DNA from 2 places in the Staphylococcus pseudintermedius genome. Region 2 is predicted to be linked to the other one. Evidence: predicted binding sites of a transcription regulator. Region 2 holds the regulator's gene; the other holds the start of a gene.
What was found. Region 2 encodes NrdR, which represses ribonucleotide reductase genes. Its sites were predicted from a motif close to AACACNATATATNGTGTT; they were not measured.
Positions count from the first base shown of each region.

Region 1: nrdI (class Ib ribonucleoside-diphosphate reductase assembly flavoprotein NrdI) is a predicted target of NrdR. The motif match lies at 6,118-6,135, and genes of this name have one in related genera.

Region 1 is NZ_CP120150.1:2,039,825-2,050,852, forward strand. Features, by position in the region: gene P3U61_RS09640 (GrpB family protein) at 1-385, shown strand, start outside; gene murB (UDP-N-acetylmuramate dehydrogenase) at 530-1,459, shown strand; gene P3U61_RS09650 (CHY zinc finger protein) at 1,484-1,798, shown strand; gene nrdF (class 1b ribonucleoside-diphosphate reductase subunit beta) at 2,179-3,141, opposite strand; gene nrdE (class 1b ribonucleoside-diphosphate reductase subunit alpha) at 3,369-5,474, opposite strand; gene nrdI (class Ib ribonucleoside-diphosphate reductase assembly flavoprotein NrdI) at 5,437-5,835, opposite strand; gene P3U61_RS09670 (DMT family transporter) at 6,460-7,341, shown strand; gene queF (preQ(1) synthase) at 7,361-7,861, shown strand; gene P3U61_RS09680 (GNAT family N-acetyltransferase) at 8,183-8,677, opposite strand; gene P3U61_RS09685 (MFS transporter) at 8,677-9,918, opposite strand; gene P3U61_RS09690 (peptide MFS transporter) at 10,391-11,028, shown strand, end outside.
Region 2 is NZ_CP120150.1:1,139,475-1,150,502, reverse strand. Features, by position in the region: gene P3U61_RS05420 (amino acid permease) at 1-1,380, opposite strand, end outside; lysine riboswitch at 1,516-1,687, opposite strand; gene thrS (threonine--tRNA ligase) at 1,748-3,685, opposite strand; gene dnaI (primosomal protein DnaI) at 4,003-4,926, opposite strand; gene P3U61_RS05405 (replicative helicase loading/DNA remodeling protein DnaB) at 4,926-6,299, opposite strand; gene nrdR (transcriptional regulator NrdR) at 6,303-6,770, opposite strand; gene P3U61_RS05395 (glyceraldehyde-3-phosphate dehydrogenase) at 6,967-7,983, opposite strand; gene coaE (dephospho-CoA kinase) at 8,190-8,813, opposite strand; gene mutM (bifunctional DNA-formamidopyrimidine glycosylase/DNA-(apurinic or apyrimidinic site) lyase) at 8,827-9,699, opposite strand; gene polA (DNA polymerase I) at 9,719-11,028, opposite strand, start outside.

The sequences.
Region 1 (11,028 bases), 900 kb from region 2:
TTTTCATTTTAATTATCCGACTGAACCTATTTTAGATATTTTAGTCGGTGTTGAAAATTTGCACGACATTACGTCATTAGATGAAAAGCGACTAAACTATGCTGGATTTTATCGTTTACACCATGCTTACGAAAAGAAAGTCGTGATGGCAAAATTTAATAACCTGAATGAATTAAAGCAAGAAGTCCGCTTACATATTATTCAAATGCACACGCCTACTTTCCAACAATACCAACAATTTCATGAATTATTAACGCATCATCCAGCAGCCATTCAATTTTTTAAAGCCCAAAAAGCCTCTCTCGAACAACCATTCATGCCAATCCGAGATTATGAAAACTTAAAAAAGCAATGGTTTAAACAACTTCAACAATACACAACATAAAAAGTTCATACATGACGTGTTCTATTAAAACAGTTAAAATATAGTTAAGTCTAAAAATACCAAACACACTTTGTAAAAACCATCAAATATGAAAAATTGATTTATAATTGGCAAAAACACTATGGATTATAATGAAGAGAAAGGATGTTATTTGTGAATCATTCTAGCATCTTACAGGATTTAGAAAAACTGATTCCTGCAAGTATTATTAAGGTAGATGAACCATTAAAACGCTATACTTACACTGAAACTGGAGGGAATGCGGATTTTTATATTTCACCTGAACGTTATGAAGACGTACAAAAAGTCGTGAAATATGCGTATGAACATGACATACCTGTAACCTATTTAGGAAATGGTTCAAATATTATTATTAGAGACGGCGGTATTCGAGGAATCGTATTGAGCTTACTATCTTTAAATCACATCGTTACTTCTGATGCGACAATTATTGCAGGCAGTGGTGCGGCTATAATCGATGTGTCTCGAAAAGCACGCGACGTTTCATTAACAGGTCTTGAATTTGCCTGTGGGATTCCTGGTTCTATCGGTGGCGCTGTTTATATGAATGCAGGTGCTTATGGGGGCGAAGTAAAAGATGTGATCGATTACGCACTTGTCATCGATGAACGTGGCGAGTTGCTTAAATTAACACATAATGAGCTTGAATTGGATTATCGTAATAGTATTATCCAACAACAGCATTATGTCGTGTTGGAAGCTGCATTTACACTCACACCTGGGAAGCAAGAAGACATTCAAGAGAAAATGGATGATCTCACTGAACGACGCGAATCCAAGCAACCACTTGAATATCCATCATGCGGTAGTGTTTTCCGTCGTCCGCCTGGTCATTTTGCAGGTCAACTCATTCAAAATGCCGACTTGCAAGGGCATCGTATCGGTGGCGTCGAAGTCTCTCGTAAACATGCTGGATTTATGGTAAATGTCGATCACGGAACAGCGACAGACTACGAAAACTTAATTCATCATGTCCAAAACGTTGTGAAAGAAAAATTTGGGATTGAGTTAGAAAGAGAAGTTCGGATTATTGGAGAAGATTTAGAGAAATAAAGAAAAGTTTAAGGAGCGAATGCTATGCCGAAAGTTTATGGTGCGACTGTCGACCAAGAAACACGTTGTACTCACTACAATACGCCATTTGATGTCATCGCAATTAAGTTTAAATGTTGTCATAAATATTATCCTTGCTTTAAATGTCATAATGAATCTGAAAAACATCGTCCGAAACGTTGGCATTCGGATGAATTTGATGAGCGCGCTATTTTATGTGGTGTTTGTGGTTATGAGATGCCGATTGAAACGTATATGATGACCGAATCTTGTCCTGAATGTGAAGCGCATTTTAACAACCGGTGTAAGTTTCATTATCACCATTATTTCGAAATTTAATTTTTTCATTATAATGTAATATAACAACCTTTAAACATCTTAAATATTATCTTCTGAATCGTCTTTTGATGCTATATTCGTAGTGCTAGAACTTTAAGTCCTCACTCCCACGGCTGCCTCGCTTTCTCAAAACTTACATTGAGAAGACAGGTAGCTATTGCAACAAAGCGATCTTCGTCAAAATGAACAGGCTTTTTTTACTTTTCATTTCTCTCCTAGAAGCCTTACCTTTTTGACACCCTATGAGTAAAGATAACGCACGGAAATCCTGTTTTTATAGCCCATCTAAAAAAGAGGTTAAGCAACGCTATTTTGCTTAACCTCTGTATTATGCTCATCAGTCCTATTTGACATAGAGCCTTTCATTGACACTTTAATCGTTAAAAAATAAAATCTTCATCTTGTAAAGATTCAACATTTAATGCAAGTACATAGCCATCACCTTTAACTGAGAAGAAGTCGTGATTTTTAGTAGAAGTGTCTAACGCATTCTCGATGATTGGACTAAACTCGCGTTCTTCAAAATACGGTTCAAAACCTAGATTGGAGAGCGCTTTGTTACCATTATAACGAACATAGTTCATCACATCATCAGTTAAACCAATCGGATCGTATAAACTTCTTGTATATGATGCCTCATTCGCGTATAAATCCTCTAATAATTGGTACATTTCTTTATCCGCTTTTTGTTTCTCACTTTCCGACAATTCATTTCTCAAACTTTGTGCATCTAAACCAGTGAATACACCATGAATCGACTCGTCCAGTAAGATTTTACGGATGATTTCACCTGATGTTGTCATACGGCCTTGTCCTGCCAAATACAAAGGATAGTAGAAACCTGAGAAAAAGAGGAATGTCTCTAAAAAAACACTCGCCACACGTGCCATATATTGATCATAAATAGATGCTTCTTTTCCCCATAATTTATGATAAGTGCCGACAATCTTTTCAGACTTATACTTTAAATGTGGTTCTTCTAATACCCAGACATCTAATAATTCATCTGTTTCTTTAGATGGAAGTAACGTAGTAAAAATGTGCGAATAACTTTTGGCATGGATTTGTTCCATCATCCCCATGAATGAATAGACTGCTTTTTTACGCAAGTCTTGTGTATGTAACATGATTAAAGGCATACCATCGTCTGCTTGGTGTGTATCTAATCCAGTTAAACCTGCAAGCGCTTTTTTAAATGTATCTTGTTCTGCTTCAGTTAATGATTTCCAACTTGCAATATCTTTAGAAACTTTAAATTCTGTTTCCACCCACATTTGAGCGATGTTTTGACGCCAAAACATATTTGTCATATCTTCTTGTGTATTCCAATTTACAGCTATCATTGACTTCTTTGCTCCTATCTTTTATATATTGTATGACAAATGGGACAAACCAATGCCCCATTCCATAAATTTTAACATTGTGAGTCGGGCAAAAGTTTGTGTCGCACACTTTCGCCCAAGTTGAGTAAACAGCACTATAAAACCATTTGTTCACCGCTATCCTCACAAGTATCACTTCAATCGCTAGACCTACGTGATATCATAGGTCCGCCTTTAAATCTAAAAAATTAAATCGCACAGCTCGTACATTCTTCGACACTCAATAATTTATTACGTGTATAGTATAAAGATTTCAAACCTTTATGATGCGCATAAACGTATAAACGTGACAATTCACGCGTTGAAATTTCTGAGTTAACATATAAAATTGTTGAAATCCCTTGGTCAATATGCGTTTGGATCGTTGCAATCAAATCGATCAGCTTCATTTGATCAATATTGAAAGCTGATTTGTAATACCACATTGTTTGCGGTGATAAAAACGGCATAGGGTAAAACGTTTCTGAATTCCCATATGTACGTCGCTCAATTTGGTCGACAATTGGCATGACCGAACTTGTCGCATTTTGCACATACGAAATACTTTGTGTTGGTGCAATCGCTAAACGGTATGCATGATATAAGCCATATTTTTCAACTTCAGCTTGCAATACTTTCCAATCGTCACGTGTAGGAATAGTGTGATTTGCAAACAGAGCTTTTACCTTTTCAGACTTTGGTAAAAAGTCCTCAGACGTATAGCGTTCAAAATAGCGTCCACTCGCATAATCCGATTTATCAAAATCTTTGAATGTTTCACCACGTTCTTTAGCAATTTGCATCGAACGTTCAATTGAATAATAATTCATCATCATGAAAAATACATCTGCAAAATCTTTCGCTTCTTCTGATTCGTAACTGATATGATTTTTAGCTAAATAACCATGCAAATTCATCACACCAAGCCCAACTGAGTGCAGTTCACTGTTCGCCTTTTTGACGCCTGGTGCATTTTGAATATTAGCTTCGTCACTTACGACTGTTAATGCATCCATTCCTGTATGAACAGAATCTCTAAACTGATTAGATTCCATGACATTCACAATATTTAATGAACCTAGATTACAAGAAATATCACGTTTGATTTCATCATCTACGCCATAACCATGAATCACAGATGTTTCTTGAAGTTGGAAAATTTCTGTACATAAGTTACTCATTTTAATTTGGCCAATATTAGAATTTGCATGCACACGGTTAGCATTATCTTTAAACATTAAATAAGGGTAGCCAGATTGCAATTGCGTTTGTGCAATCATATTTAACATTTCACGTGCATCTTTACTTTTCTTCATGATATTTGGATTTTCGACAAGACGATCATAATACTCGTCAATATTAATATCGTCTAAAGTCACGCCATATTCTTGTTCTACTGTATGAGGGGCAAACATAAAGAAATCTTTACCTTCTTTCGCCAATTCGAAAAACTTAGACGGTACAATCAGACCTGTTGAAATCGTTGAAAGACGCAAATCCTCATCTGCGTTAATTTTCTTCGTATCTAAAAATTCTTCTACATCGTAGTGGAAAATATTTAGATACACTGCCCCAGCACCTGGACGTTGACCTAATTGATCAGCATAGCTAAAACCACCTTCAAGTGCTTTAGCAATAGGTAAAACCCCTTTCGCAACACCTTTTATGCCTTTAATCGCTTCACCTCTTGCACGCAATTTGGAAAGGTTAATAGCTACCCCGCCACCAATTTTGCTCAATTGTTTAGCAGTTGAATCAATAAAATTAATAGAGTTTAAACTGTCATCTACTTCTAATAAGAAACATGAAACTAATTCACCTCTACGCGCACGACCTGCGTTCAAGAAAGTAGGGGTTGCTGGTTGGTAACGTTGCTCTACCATTGCTTGAATCAATTTTTTAGCAAGTTCAACATTACCTTTTGCAAGATAAAATGACACTATCATTACATGTTGATGATAGTCTTCCAGATATTGTGACTTATCATTCGTTTTTAATGCATAGTCTTTAAAAAATTTGCTTGCTGACATATAACTAGCAAAACGAAATGGAATCTCTGTTGCAAATGCAATTAATTCAACAAGTTGCGCTTCGCTGTATTCTTCAAATACATTGTAATAAAAATGATTGTCAACTAAAAAGTGAAGGCGTTCAAGTTCGCTATCAAAATGAACAGTTTTATCTTGAATCTCTTCTAAATAACTTGCAAGTGCTTCTTGATCTTTTTCAAGTTGAAAAAAGCCATTTTCATTTCTTTTTGTCACTTGATTATTAAGTTCAATGTGCTTGTATTGTTTTTGTTCCATAGTTTTCATAAAAATTGACCACCTTCTCTTTAAATTCGATTGTATCGTGTGCATTACCATGTAGTTCAAATTTCATTAGTAAAGGGACGTTATACATTTCTGCAATCCGTGTACCTGCCTTCGCAAAGTTAGTCCCCCAGTTTCGGTTACCACTTGCTGCGACACCCTTTAAATTTTCATGGTTGCATTCTAAAAATTGCTGGACTGGTTGAGGTACCTCACCAAAACCAATGGTCCCTGTGACGATAATGAATGGCTCAGTCACTTTTTCTAAAGTATTCGTCTCATTAATCTCTAGTGTGTTATCAAGTTCTGTACGTTTGATGAATCGTCTGACATTACCTGTAAAAGAATAAAATACTACTTTCATCCTGAATAACCACCTTTCTTCCGAGATAAATGATTCACGTATCGTTCATTGTAACTTTTCTCTCATCCACAATATAAATGTTATTGAATAAAATGCGAACATACATTTGCTTTATCTCTATTCTTAAAATAAGTTAAAAAGTTGATGATATACCATTATCGCCGTACAATAATGACTTATATTTTTCAACTACTATATGTAGATTATCAAAGAAATAGAATGTTCAAAATCGTGTAAACCTCCATTGATTTTGTCCATTCTCGTGATGTTATCCGCTCATCAAACACAATATATTGTGTTTATTTTCATTCGACCATACTATATTATGTGTCTCATTATACAGAACTCTATTCTCAATTTAAAGAGATAAATTGGAACTTTTGTCACCCATTGTCATCAAAAGCGATGAAATCAACTACTAGAAGAGTTGAAAAAATTATTTTCTGATTGAAGTGCATCTCTCACTTGACTTTCTTAACCGAAACGTTTATACAGACCTCTTAAACAGAACGTATGTTCCCTTTTATTGTAGCTCCTTTTAGTAAAATTGCAAGATATAATGCAAGTTGTTTCATTTTGTGCTACTATGTATAAGTCAAATTTTTATCAATAAGAGGCGATATCATGAATACTAAAGTGAAAGGAATCCTCGCTATTTTAATTTCTGCTATTGGTTTTAGTTTTATGGCAGTTTTTTTTCGTCTATCCGGCGATTTACCCGTATTTCAAAAATCACTCGCTCGAAATTTCGTAGCCATGTTTATTCCGTTATTCTTTATTCTTAAATATAAACAGCCCTTCTTCGGTAAGCTCAGTAGTCAACCTTTATTAGTGACACGTTCTGTTTTAGGTTTAATGGGCGTCCTGTTAAACATCTATGCGATTGATCACATGGTATTAAGCGATGCCGATATTTTGATGAAGTTGAATCCTTTTTGGACGATATTGTTAAGCCTCATCTTTTTAAAGGAATTTATTCAAAAATATCAAATTACTTCAATGGTTATCGCAATTATCGGTATGCTTTTCGTTGTCAAACCTGAATTTTCATCTGATGTGATTCCGGCAATTGTGGGACTGTTATCCGGTGTTTTCGCGGCTTCAGCATATACCGCTGTACGTGCTTTAAGTACACGAGAAGCCCCATACACGATTGTATTTTATTTCTCATTCTTTTCGGTTATTGTGCTGATACCATTCGTCGCATTTACATTTGAACCGATGAGCTTAATCCAAATCGTTTACTTGATTTTAGCAGGTTTGTCCGCTGCAGTAGGCCAAATCGGTATTACAGTCGCATATAGTTACGCACCAGCCAAAGATATTTCGATATTTACTTATGCGTCTATTATATTTACAGCAATTATCGGCTTTATCTTATTTAATGAATCACCTGACTTTTATGCCATTATCGGTTATATCATTATTTTAAGTGCAAGCTATTATATGTTCGAAAAAGCACGACGCTCGACAAGTTCTAAGCATCGTCAACAACCATCAAAATAATATAAAGGAGGCCTTCCTCATGACAGAAGGACGTTCAAAAGACGAATTACAAGATATTACACTTCTCGGCAACCAAAACAACACTTACAACTTTGATTATCGACCAGATGTTTTAGAAACATTTGATAATAAACACCAAAATCGCGATTACTTTGTTAAATTTAACTGTCCTGAGTTCACATCTTTATGCCCAATTACAGGACAACCTGATTTTGCAACCATTTACATTTCATATATTCCAAATGTTAAAATGGTCGAATCTAAATCATTAAAACTTTATTTATTCAGTTTCCGTAACCATGGTGATTTCCATGAAGACTGTATGAATATTATTATGAATGACTTAATTGAGTTAATGGATCCGCACTACATTGAAGTATGGGGCAAGTTCACACCACGTGGCGGCATTTCAATCGATCCATACACTAACTACGGTCGTCCAAATTCGAAATACGAAAAAATGGCAGAACATCGCCTCATGAATCATGACATGTATCCAGAAAAAATCGATAATCGATAAAAATTAATACAATTAGAGTAAACAAAATCTCTCAAGGAGCGAAAGCCTAATTTTTGATTTGCACATCTAGGATTTAGCATTTCCCCCTTGTATAATAAAACGATAGAGATGTATAAAGTTAACACATAAGATGAGTAAAAACAGAAATAAACTGTGTAGTAAAGATACATAATACCAAATCTTTACTACACAGTTTATTTAAAAGCTCCAAAATCCAAAGAAACAAATCTCGTTCATCATTGTTTAATAATGATGATCACTTCTCTAGATTGTTCTAGATGCTCAACTTTTTTCATATTAATTACCTCGTATCAAATAAAATCATAAAAATTTGCTGTATATACTTACATTAATAAAAGTATCTTTTAATTTTTTATGCTTTTTTAGTTCTCCTTCACAAACAAATCCACACTTATCCAACATTTTTTTACATCTTGAATTCATTTCATACACTTCTCCATATACTTTAATCATATTCATTTCTTTGGCAGCATGTTTATAAATCATTTCAAGTGCCTTTCCGCCTATCCCCATATCTCTGTAGTTTTTATGAAGCGCAAGACCAATACGAGAATTTTTATTATAATAATCAATGTCATATAGCATTCCCATTCCAACATTCTCCTCGCCTTGTTTAATAATAAAAATTTCGTCTCCCTTTTCTTTAAATATTTTCAAAGTATTCTTGATATCATTTTTTAAAATACTTGATTCTCCTCCTTGTAAAGCTACTAAATTTACAAAATCGTCGTTATATATATCTAATAAAAAATCAACATCCGCTTCATCTGCTAAAACTATTTTTAAGTTTTCCATTAGTCTTGTCTCCCCCACTCTATATGTTCGAAATCAGTCAATTCTCTAATTGAAGATTGGGACATCCAAAATACCGACACAAACACTAATAAGCTTGCAAACAATATCATTACCGTGTGACTCCCAAATAAAACACCTAAACTCCCACCTAATAACGCACCGAGAGGAGCTATTGATGTGGAGACCCCAATCATTGTTCCCATCGCCATTCCTAGTTGTTCTTCACTAACAGATAATTGAATAATGGTCTGAGAAATAATATTAAACATACCCACAACAACCCAACCCGTTAAAAATAAAACAAATGAGACAATCATTATAAAAGTGCTTTCATGCTTAAGTAACGAAAATAAAATCCAAGAAACACCGATAAGTGCAATGCCTAGGATATAAAACACACCTAAAGGAACACTCCTCATCCACTTTCCTTTTACAATTAGAGATCCCGCTAAAATACCAATTCCAGAACTAGACATTAAAAGGCTATAATGCAGTTCTCCTAATGCATAAAACGGTAAATTTGCAAAAATACCAGTTACTGAAAAATTAATAACAATGACACCTATTAGTAAGGGGAAAAATAATTTTCCTTTCCATAAAGCTAACCCAGAACAAAGCGTTTGAAAATGCATTTTCAAATACCCACTCTTTTCTACAGTCTTATGCCGATTTATTAAATAAATTTGTCGGCTCAAAAATATAAACATCACACCATTAATCAAAAAAGTAACACTATCAATAACATAAATAGAAAACAATCCAAATGCAGTAATCACTATTCCTGCTAACGCATTGAATAACGCATCACTACCTTGATATGCAATACTAAAATAGGCATTACCATCAATTAATTGATTTTCATTTAAAATTTTAGGTAATAAGCTCAATTGTATTGGGTATATCATTTGATTGAGTAGACTTGCTATAAACATAACCAATAATAATAGACTCAACGTTAAATGATCGATAATATGTAACAATGGAATGCCTAATAATAAGAGACCCTGTAACATTTGTGAGTATATTAAATATTTTTTAGGATTGATTCTATCTAATAAAGGACTTAAAAAAACTTGAATCAGTGCTGTTGATGAGGTCAAAAACAATGCAAAACCTGTATATATTGGTGAATGACTCAAACTATAGACAAGCAACATTGTCCCAATACTGTAAAGACTATCACCAAAATTCGAAATTAGCCTGCCCATAAACAAAATTACAAAATCTCTGTTTTGAAACACAATGTTCATCTCCAAACATTATTTTAATAGCATATTAACACTATTTTTCGAAAAGTAAATATTTTCTGAAAAGATTTACTATTAGGAGTATTCATCGTAATCAGGCTAATCTTTTCTTATCTCTAACAAAGCAATATTGACTGTTTATAATACTCCACTTTACTTGATACACCTTAACTAAGAGGAAAATAAACACTAACAATAAAAACGTGCAGTTTTTCGTAAATCATATTTAAAATTTTAAATATTTTATTGCTAAGCGAGAAAAAGGTGCTATAATAACTCATAAAGTTTAGTGACTTTATCGGGATATACGTACAAAAAACAGATAAACGATACATCAAGAAGCAAACTATATATATTCACATACCATAAAAATATATTATAAAATGTTCTTTGTATAAAAATCTTGTGTATGATACCGATGAGTTATAGAATAAGTTTAACTTGACTTACATAGGGGGTATTATCAATGAGTTCACATTATACAAAGGAAGAAATCCTAAATAGTACGCCACGTACGGGATTCTTCGGGCATCCTAAAGGACTCAGTACGCTAGTGTTCACAGAATTTTGGGAGCGTTTTAGCTATTACGGGATGAAAGGAATACTAGCTTTCTATATCTATTATTCAGTGGCTAAAGGCGGGTTTGGTTTAGACCAAGGTGTCGCACTTCAAATCGTTTCAATTTATGGCGCTTTAGTTTATATGAGTGGGGTGATCGGAGGTTGGATTGCAGACCGTATCACAGGCACACGTCACGCATTGTTTTATGGTGCTGTGCTGATCATGATTGGCCACATTTTAATGTCACTCCCAAACAGCCTTGTCTTATTACTTATCGCATTACTCTTTTTAATTATGGGGACAGGTTTGTTGAAACCAAACATCTCCTCAACGGTTGGATTGTTATACGATAAGAACGACGCACGCATGGATTCGGCATTTACGATCTTTTATATGAGTATTAATTTAGGAGCATTACTCTCACCACTCATTATCGGATGGGTACAAGTCAATGTCGGTTTCCATGTCGGCTTTGCGATTGCAGCTGTAGGGATGTTTTTCGGTTTATTGGCATATATATTCACAAATAAAAAATCACTCGG
Region 2 (11,028 bases):
TATACCCATATAAGTAATTAAAAATCGATTGATATCAAAATCACCCGTTTGAATAAAATCAACATCTTGTCCGATGATAACAATAATACAAAGCACAGCTGCGAGAATCGGACCAAATGGGAACCACTTCGCTTGATACTTTAATTTTTGAACATCGTAATTTTGTGCCGCAAACGCTTTTCGGAAACGATAATGACTGACCGCAATACCTACCCATGCGATAAAGCCTGTCAGACCACTCGCTGCAACAATATATTCGTACGCATCGCCACTGACATGTTGTAATACAAAAATCAACACAACAATCAGCGCTGTAGATAACATCGACAAGATTGGTGTGCCGTTTTTATTTGTACGACTAAATGCTTTAGATGCGAGTCCGTCTTTCCCCATCGAATACAGCATACGTGTGCTTGCATACATCCCAGAGTTACCCGCCGATAATACAGATGTTAAAATTACGGCATTCATAAATGAGGCAGCAAACGCGAGTCCTGCATTTTTAAAGACGAGTGTAAATGGAGAAGTTGCAATGTCATCCCCACCGCCCATTAAGGCAGAAGAATTGTAAGGAATAAGCATCCCGATAATGAAGATTGCTAAAATATAAAAGAGTAAAATTCTCCAGAACACTTGCTTAATTGCTTTCGGTACGGCACGCTGAGGATTTTCAGACTCACCTGCAGTAATCCCCACTAACTCAGTACCTTGGAACGAGAACCCAGCGACTAAGAACACGCCGAACACAACGAGTAAACTACCACCAAAACCGTCACCTAAGATTGGTGCGTCACCAGTTGTAAATGTATCAAAGCCCACTGCTTGACCGCCCATAATTCCTAAAATTGTCAATAAACCTACAATAATAAAGACAATCACCGTCGCCACTTTGATGAATGCGAACCAATATTCACTTTCACCATATACTTTGACAGACAAGGCATTAAGGCTAAAAATAATCACCATGAAGATACAACTCCATGCCCAAGCAGGTAAAAATTGTAAGGGGGCCCAATATTGGATGACTTGAGCAGCAATCGTAACGTCGGCCGCTACTGTAATGACCCAGTTAAACCAATAGTTCCATCCTAAAGCAAAACCTAAAGACGGATCGACAAAACGCGTGGCATATGTGCTAAACGAACCCGTAACAGGTAGATACGTCGCCATTTCCCCTAGTGATGTCATTAAAAAGAACACCATCACACCGATTATCGCATAGCCTAAAAGTGCACCTAAAGGCCCTGCATCATGAATAGCGCCTCCAGATGTCATAAACAGTCCAGTTCCAATCGCACCACCAATCGCGATCATCGAAATATGACGGTCTTTAAGATGGCGTTGAACTGCGTGTTGATTTTCTGTTTTTTCATTACTCATTTTCTTAATCCTTTCCTAATTGCTTAGAGGTTAAGACAAATTGTGTGAAGCTCGTTAAATATCAAATCATTCAACCTAGTAAAAAATAAAAGCAGTGATGACATCTATGTTGATGCCACCGCTGCTCATTATTTATGAATCGGTAGCACATCACATTTGTGACAGTCTAGCGCCTTTCGAACACTAGCCCAACGAGAAATGGCGATGGTCCATTTCCGTTTCGGCAACTTTACCTTTCACATGTTGGGGCTTTGTACCATCATACAACCCAACCGCTACTCATCAAAGTTGCGCCTCTAACTCAATCAAATCGTATTATAAATTGTTTCATTTATTACTATACATGATAGTCGTGCACCTATCAACATTATCTTTGTTTTTTCAAACGAATTTCATCGACTAAGTCCCAAATGAATGTATCTTTTTCAACAGTTTTTTGGTCTTTTGAACCGTATTGACGGACATTGACTTCATTGTTTTCAAGTTCTTTATCCCCGACAACAAGTTGATATGGGATCTTCTTCATTTGCGCTTCACGGATTTTATAACCCATTTTTTCATTACGGTCATCAATATGCACACGGACACCTTGAGATTTTAATTCGTCGTGAATTTGACGTGCGTAATCGTAATGCAAGTCGTTGTTAACTGGAATAATCTCAACTTGTTGTGGTGCTAACCAAGTTGGGAACGCCCCTTTTGTTTCTTCTGTTAAAAAGGCTACGAAACGTTCCATCGTAGAAACCACACCACGGTGAATGACGACTGGTCGATGATGTTCGCCATCTTTACCAATGTAAGTAAGTTCGAACTTTTTCGGTAATAAGAAGTCAAGTTGCGCTGTCGACAATGTCTCTTCTTTACCCATCGCCGTTTTCACTTGAACATCTAATTTAGGACCGTAGAACGCCGCTTCACCAATCGCTTCTTCATACGGTAAGTTCATTTCATCTACTGCTTCTTTTAACATCGCTTCAGCAGTGTTCCACATGTCATCATCGTCATAATATTTTTCTTTATCCGCTTTATCACGATAACTTAAACGGAATTTGTAATCCTCAAAACCAAAGTCTTCATATACATCCAAAATCATTTGAACGACACGCTTGAACTCTTCTTTAATTTGGTCTGGTCGCACGAAGATATGCGCATCGTTTAAAGTCATCCCACGCACACGCTGTAATCCTGATACAGCACCACTTGCTTCATAACGGTGCATTGTACCAAGTTCCGCAATACGAATTGGCAACTCACGATATGAATGGGGCTTGTTAGCATAAATCATCATATGGTGTGGGCAGTTCATCGGTCTCAGTACCATCGCTTCATCCGCATCCAGTTGCATTGGCGGGAACATGTCTTCTTGGTAATGATCCCAGTGCCCTGATGTTTTGTACAAATCGACATTAGCCATCACAGGTGTATAGACGTGGTCATAGCCGAGGCTAATTTCTTTGTCTACGATATAACGTTCGATTTCACGGCGGATTGTTGCACCATTTGGTAGCCATAAAGGTAAACCTGCGCCGACAAGTTGATTGTTTGTGAAGAGCTCCATTTCTTTACCGATGCGGCGGTGGTCACGCTCTTTACGCTCTTCTAACAATTGAAGATGTGCTTTTAGGTCTTTCTTGTCGAAAAATGCTGTACCATAAATACGTTGCAACATTTTATTATTACTGTCACCACGCCAATACGCACCAGCAGTTGATAACAATTTGAACGCCTTAATTTTCGATGTACTTGGGACGTGTACGCCTCGACATAAATCAGTGAATTCACCCTGACTGTACAATGTCACTTGTTCGTCTTGTGGAATCGCCTCAATTAATTCCAATTTATATGGATCGTTTGCAAAAAATGCCTTCGCTTCATCTCTTGAAACAACTTGACGCTCGACTTTATGATTTTCTTCAATAATTTGTTTCATAGTCTTTTCAATTTTCTCGAAATCATCACTTGAAACCTTTTCTTCCATATCGAAATCATAGTAGAAGCCACCATCAATCACTGGGCCGACACCGAAATGTACATCACCGTACAATCGCTTTAATGCTTGTGCCATTAAATGCGCTGTGGAATGTCGTAACACTTCTAACGCTTCGTCACTACCCGGCGTAATAATTTCAATTGCGCCATCTTCTTCTAAAGGACGTGTTAAATCGACCAATTGTTGATTAAATTTACCTGCAACGGCTTTTTTTCGTAACCCTGGACTAATGGATTGCGCAATTTCTTCTGTTGTCGTACCCTTTTCAAACGCCTTTTCATTACCATCTGGGAACTGCACTTTAATTTCTGCCATAATGATCCTCCATTTCACATTTTTGCTTAAAATTGAAGAAAATAAAAAACCCCATCCCAACATAAGGGACGAGGTTTTCGTGTTACCACCCTAATTTGTCACATACCTATCCTGTGACATCTCTACATAAGATAACGGTCTTGAGCCGGGCATTCATTACAAACACCATTTATCTATAGAGGGAGTAACATCGATGACTATGCACTACATTCTCAATCACAGTAGTTCCCTGTACCATAGTGATACCGATATCATATCCTCAAACTTTAGCAACATTATTGATTTATATACATATTATAACGCTAATTTTAAAATTTTCAATGCTTACGATAATTTTCTCCTTCAAGCAAATAAGGCGTGCTCAAAGTTTTCACACGTTCCATAATCCGTTTCGCTTTCATTCGATCAACACCATTTTTCGTATCAGCCAAATGTGTTTCTAATTCATCTAAATTCATATTTGAGCTGAAAAATGTCGGTAGTTCTTGAATCATACGGTAATGCAAAATTGGACCGAGCACCTCATCACGTACCCAAGGCGTCATATCTTCAGCACCTAAATCGTCTAAAAATAATACACGCGCTTCACGAACTTGTTCAATACGTTTTGCTGTCGTTCCATCTTTAAAACCATTTTTTAATGTTCGAATAAATTCTGGCACATAAATAATCATCGAAGGGACTCGATTATTTTTCAACTCGTTCGCAATCGCACCTAAAATAAATGACTTTCCTGTACCGAATTCACCATATAAATAAAAACCTTTGACCGAACGCTTTTCAATAATGGCATCGATTAAATCGTCTAATTGCATTGCTAAATCTAAACGATTGCGTCGCGTCATATAAATATCTTTAATTTTGGCGTTTAACGTATCTGGATGCATATGAAATGACGTAATCATACTTTTCGCATTTTGTTCCTCGTCGTGCCTGATTTTACATGGGCAAGGCTTGTAACGAATTTTGATGTGTTGTTGATCAATATACAATTCCGGAATGTGACCTTTCACGAAATTAGGACAATTTTCATACGTATGTGTCCCATCGTAACGCTTTTGCTGATCTTTATATTCTTGCAAGATGTTCAAATCTTCCTCAATCATTCGATTCGTTACTTCAGATTGGTGTGCAGCTAAAAATGCTTTTACATCTGGATCCGCTAATACTTGCTTTTTAATTTGTTGAATCTTTTGTTCGAAAGCATTGTTACCACCGATGATACTATTAAAGCTTTTCATTAATCTTCACCCGCCCTTCTCTTTTGTTTTAATCTTTTCAAGAACGCTGCACGATCTTTTTCCAATGCTTCTTGATCTTCTTCTTTTTGTTCGTATTCTTCTGGATGTGTCACCCAACGCGGTTGCTTTTCTTTTTTGTTATAAAATGGACCATTTGTGTTTTGAGAATAGCTTTCCATTCGTTTTTGCTTTGATTTTTCCTGGTTTTTTTGAATTTCCATCGCCTTTTCATATGCAGAACGCGCGTCCGTCACACCACTTTTTTTCCACGTTGAAGCAACGGAATAGACATATTTTTCCGGCAAGTTATTATCCGTTTTTTGCATCACATATTGCAATAATATATTGATGACTCCAAAATTAAACCCTTCACGTTGTACTAATTCTTCCACCATGTCTTTTTGATAACGCGGCGGTTCAGAACCTCCATATTCCGTAAGCATGACAATCGGACTCGTTTGATCCATTAAAGCAAACCATTCATCCCAATTCGAGACCGTTTCTTCTTGTGCTTCAGACGTTTGTTCTGAAGCAGTCACTGTCACTTGCGGCTGTAATGATGGTAATTGTTGTTGATGTTCCATTAAATAATAACTTTGTGCTTGTTTACGTAAATCTTTAACGGATAAAGACTGGTCTGCATTGAGCGATTTCAAAATAATCGTTTTCATAACATCAGGCGATAAACGATACAATGTCGCCAATTGCACAATAAGCGATTTTGTCGGTTCTGATAAAATCGTTTGGCTCACATAATGCGTCTGCAACATATCAGCCAACAATTCAAAATCAAACGTCACATCTGTTAAATCAACACCTTGATATTGCGATGCTTTGAGTGCTACATCTGAAGTGGCCGCTTGTTTCTTAGGCACTTTAAAAACATCCGTGAACTTTTTCGTCACATTTGAAAATCCTGCCAAATCGAGTTGTGTAGGCATAAAATGATTTTTCAATGTATGATACCGTTCCTGTCCGACAGCTTCATAAAAATAAATCGACAACATCGGATCATTAAAAAAACGTTCTGCTGTAGGCGGAGGTATGAGTTCATACACAAATTGTGTCGTGTTTTCAGATTGACGGACGAACGTTTTTAACAGGCCAATGCCTTCCAACAAATCTAAAAACTCCCTAAAACGACCGAGGCTTAATTTTAACTCGGACATAATAGTATAATGTGTAAACCCTTGGTCGAATGTAGCAGACTCAAATTGGTTCAAAAATTGGTACACACCGATTGCTTCAGCGCCAATTAACGGTGTGAATAACCGATTTAAAATATCATAGTGCACTGCATGATATTGAAATGGACGCATGACGATAAACCCGTCGTGCGGACTCAACTGATTTTGATACATAAAATGATTCATTCGTTATTCACTCCGCTTGTTTTCTTTCAATATCCCTTGCATAGATTGTAATAATTGATCCACATCTTTAAATTCCCGGTACACAGAAGCAAATCGAACATAAGAGACTTGGTCAACATGCATTAATAAATTCATGACATACTCCCCTATGTCTCTAGAAGACACTTCAGCAATACCTTCTTCACGCAATTTCCATTCAACTTGATTCGTAATTTCTTCCAATTGTTGAAAACGGACTGGTCGCTTTTCACACGAGCGCACTAAGCCATTTAATATTTTTTCTCTATTGAACTGTTCACGTGTACCGTCTTTTTTGACGACGATGAGCGGACTCATTTCTATATGTTCAAAAGTAGTGAAACGTGTACCACAATTGTCACATTCACGTCTTCTTCTAATTGCATTCATATCATCTGCATGTCTCGAATCCACTACTCGAGATTGGGTATGATTGCATTTTGGACATTTCACGACTTTGTCACCTTCTTAGTCATAGTTTTTGTTTCATTATACTATGAAACGACATGATTTCAAAAGTTAGGTGATAACTGACAAGTATCATAGTGTCTTGACTGACAATAAATGGATGCGTTCCATTTGAAACTTTAATATCCAGACATACAAAAAAGTCGATGATTCAATTCTCATCGACTTTTTTGTATTTGATTTATTGTGCGACTGTGCTCGGAATTTGAGCAGCGATTTGTTGTAATACATCGACAACTCTCGTTGAATAACCCCATTCATTGTCATACCATGCGAGTACCTTAACTTTACGATCTCCCATGACGATTGTTGAAGGTGTGTCGACAATTGCTGAATGTGCATCAGTCGTAAAATCATCCGATACTAGTGGTTCATCCGAAATAGCGACAACACCATTCAAATCATTGTCTTTAAATAATTGATTCACTTCTTCTTTAGTCACAGATTGTTTTAAATCGACGACTAGGTCAACGAGTGAAACATTTTTAGTAGGCACCCGTAACGCCATCCCATGCATTTTTCCTTCAAGTTCTGGTAAAACAAGTGCAAGTGCTTTCGCTGCACCTGTTGATGTTGGAATGATGCTTTCAAAAGCTGCACGCGCTCGACGTAAATCTTTGTGCGGATTATCTAAATTGTTTTGGTCATTTGTCACAGCATGTACTGTCGTCATTAAGCCATTTTCGATTCCAAAACGATCATTTAATAATTTTGCAATCGGTGCTAAACAGTTTGTCGTACAAGATGCGTTACTAAAAATGTCATAACGTTCTGTATCGATATCTTGGTCATTGACACCTTTAACAATCGTTTGCACGTCTCCTCCTTTTGAAGGCCCTGTTAAAATCACCTTTTTAGCACCTGCACGAATGTGGGCATCTGCTTTATCGCCATGATTAAATTTACCTGTTGCTTCTACTACGATATCGATATCCAATGCTGCCCATGGTAAATTTTCAGGATTACGATCTGACACAAGTTTAATTTTTTTACCGTTCACTTGAATGCCATCTTCAATCGGTTCAACCGCCTGATTAAAGCGTCCGTGTGTTGTGTCATACTTAATAAGATGCGCAATCGTTTCAGGTGGATAGCTTGCATTAATCGCTACAACCTCAACATCTTCTCTATTTAATGCCACTCTTAAAACCATACGGCCGATACGCCCCAGACCGTTAATCGCAATCTTTGTCGTCATGTTTAAAGCACTCCTTATCAATGTGTTATACTTATAATCAACAGTATATCATAATTGCGATAAAATGAAACCGTTTTCTACTATTATTTTTTGTTATTGTACTTCATCAGCCAAAACAATCATAAAGCGTAAAAAATTCAGGAGCTGAGACAAACGCATGTCTAAGCTCCTGAATTTATATAGATATTTACGTCAGTTATCATCCACTATTCTTCTGAGTCACTATGATAAGCTTCTAAAAATCCTTTGTCTACTAAAATCTGTTCTAAATTTTGTTTTAATTCCAACTTTGAACCTAAATTATCAATGACGACATCCGCCATGCGACTCTTTTTATCAATTGAAATTTGACTATAGATTCTTGCTTTGGCATCTTCTATAGACAAGTCATTACGCGCCATTAATCGATCGAGTTGTATCGGTTCAGACGCATAAACGAGCCAAACTTCATCTACCGTGGCTTCTAAATGATTTTCAAATAACAGTGGAATATCCATAATAACATTATGTCCCTCTGCTAAATATTGGTCACGCTCTTGATTCATCATTTTGCCGACAATAGGATGCACAATCGCATTAAGTTGTTTTCTTTTTTCATCGTCATAAAACACTTGTTGTCCGACAAAGGTACGATTCATTTCGCCATCTTCATTGATCGCTTCATCGCCAAATAGCGCTTGAACTTTTTTTAAACCTTCCGTCCCTTTAGCAACTGCTTTTCTTGCTGCAACATCTGCGTCGACGATTTTAAAACCATGTATTGCGAGTAACTCTGCCACTGTCGATTTTCCAGTAGCAATTCCACCTGTTAATCCAATGACTTTGGGCATAATTTCACCTATCCTAACTTTGGCAATTTGGACAAAAATGTGTATTTCGTCCTGAAATAATAACCGTTTCAATCGCTGTTTCACACGTTGCACAGCGCTTTTGTTTATATACTTTCAAATGATCTTGCATAGTACCTCTTTGACCATCAGCATGTACATAATCTGCCACACTTGTCCCACCATTTAAAATACCCATTTCTAAAACTTTTACTACACTATTAAATAACTTTGTCTTTTCCGCTATTGACAAGTCTTTTACTTTTTTCTCCGGATGAATTTGTGCATCAAACAGCGCTTCACACGCATAAATATTGCCACAACCCGATATCACACGATGATCCAGTATAAAGGGTTTAATCGCTTTGTTTAAATATTTCTTTTCATCACTTTTAGCAAGATAATAGGCTAACGCCTCTTGTTCAAAAGGTTCAGGTGCAATCTCTAAAATTGATGGGTAAGCCTCTAAACTTTCGACATTCCGAATCTCACCAAACCGGCGAATATCTGAATAGACTAATTTAATACCATTTTCTAAATGAAAAACAACTTGCCAATGCTTTCGAAAATTCGGTATCGCAATGTCATCGAGCGATTGCACGACAAAGAATGCACCTGCCATCCCTAAATGAGAAATTAATATACGTTCAATATTCCCATTTTCGATACGAAATAAAATATATTTACTGCGGCGTTGCACATCAGCAATCTCAAAACCGACCGTATACTTCACAAAAGCATCAAGGTCAATCCCTTTAATTATCGTTTCTTTCCCTTCTAACTTGCCGCGTTTGACAGGTTCAGAAAACGTCACATCTATAACCTTTTGGTGCATAATATGCGGCGTAATCCCACGTTTGACATGTTCGACTTCTGGTAATTCTGGCATTGATTGTCATACCTACTTTCTATTTTGCATCATACCACGTTTTCCCATAATCTGATTCTACACTTAATGGGACATCTAATTGTAATGCATGCGCCATAATTTCCTCAACAAATTTGCCGAATTCATCTACTTCATCTTTCGGCACTTCAAAAATCAGTTCATCATGTACTTGTAATAATAACTGAGCTTTAAATGATGTCTTTTGTACTTCACGGTGGAATTGCACCATCGCTAATTTGATAATATCTGCCGCACTTCCTTGAATTGGTGAGTTCATCGCAGTTCGTTCAGCAAATCCACGTAAGTTAAAGTTACGACTCGTAATGTCAGGAATGTAACGACGACGTTTTAATAATGTCTCCACATAACCTTGTTGTTTGGCATCTTGCACAATGTTGTCCATATAATCTTTCACACCTGGAAAATGGTTCAAGTAATCGTCAATGAATCGCTGTGCTTCTTTACGTGTGATACCTAAACTTTGACTGAGTCCATAATCACTAATGCCATAGACGATACCAAAGTTTACTGCTTTTGCTTGACGACGCATTAATGATGTGACTTCATCAGCTGCAACATTAAACACTTTCATCGCTGTTGTGGTATGAACATCTTCATTATCATTAAACGCTTGTTGCAACGTTGGGTCTCCTGTTATATGTGCTAAAACACGTAATTCGATTTGTGAGTAATCCGCCGCAAGAATGACATAATCTTCGTGCGTAGACTTAAACGCTTTACGAATTTTACGCCCCTCTTCTAAACGAATTGGAATATTTTGCAAGTTCGGATCAACAGAAGACAGACGTCCCGTTTGTGCAAGTGTTTGATTAAAACGAGTATGAATGCGACCGTCATCCCAAATCACCTTTTGTAAACCTTCAACATAAGTCGACTGCAATTTCGATAACGTACGATACGTTAAAATGTTGTCGATAATTGGATGAGCATTTTGCAATTTTTCGAGCACATCGACCGCTGTTGAATAACCTGTTTTCGTTTTTTTAATGACGGGCAACTCAAGTTTTTCAAATAAAATGACGCCTAATTGTTTAGGTGAATTAATATTAAATTTTTCACCAGCTTGTTCATGAATTTGTTCTATTAACTGATCCAATTCTGTTTGAATGACTGTTTCCATTTCTTTTAATGTGTCGATGTCAGTATGAATACCGATATATTCCATTTCACTTAAAATGAGCGCGAGTGGTAACTCGATTTCTGAGAGTAATGATGTCTGTTCATGCGCTTCAAGAATCGTCATCATTTGCGGTTGCACAACATGAATCGCGTCTAAAATGGAAGCGATATGTTTATCGAGTATGCCAT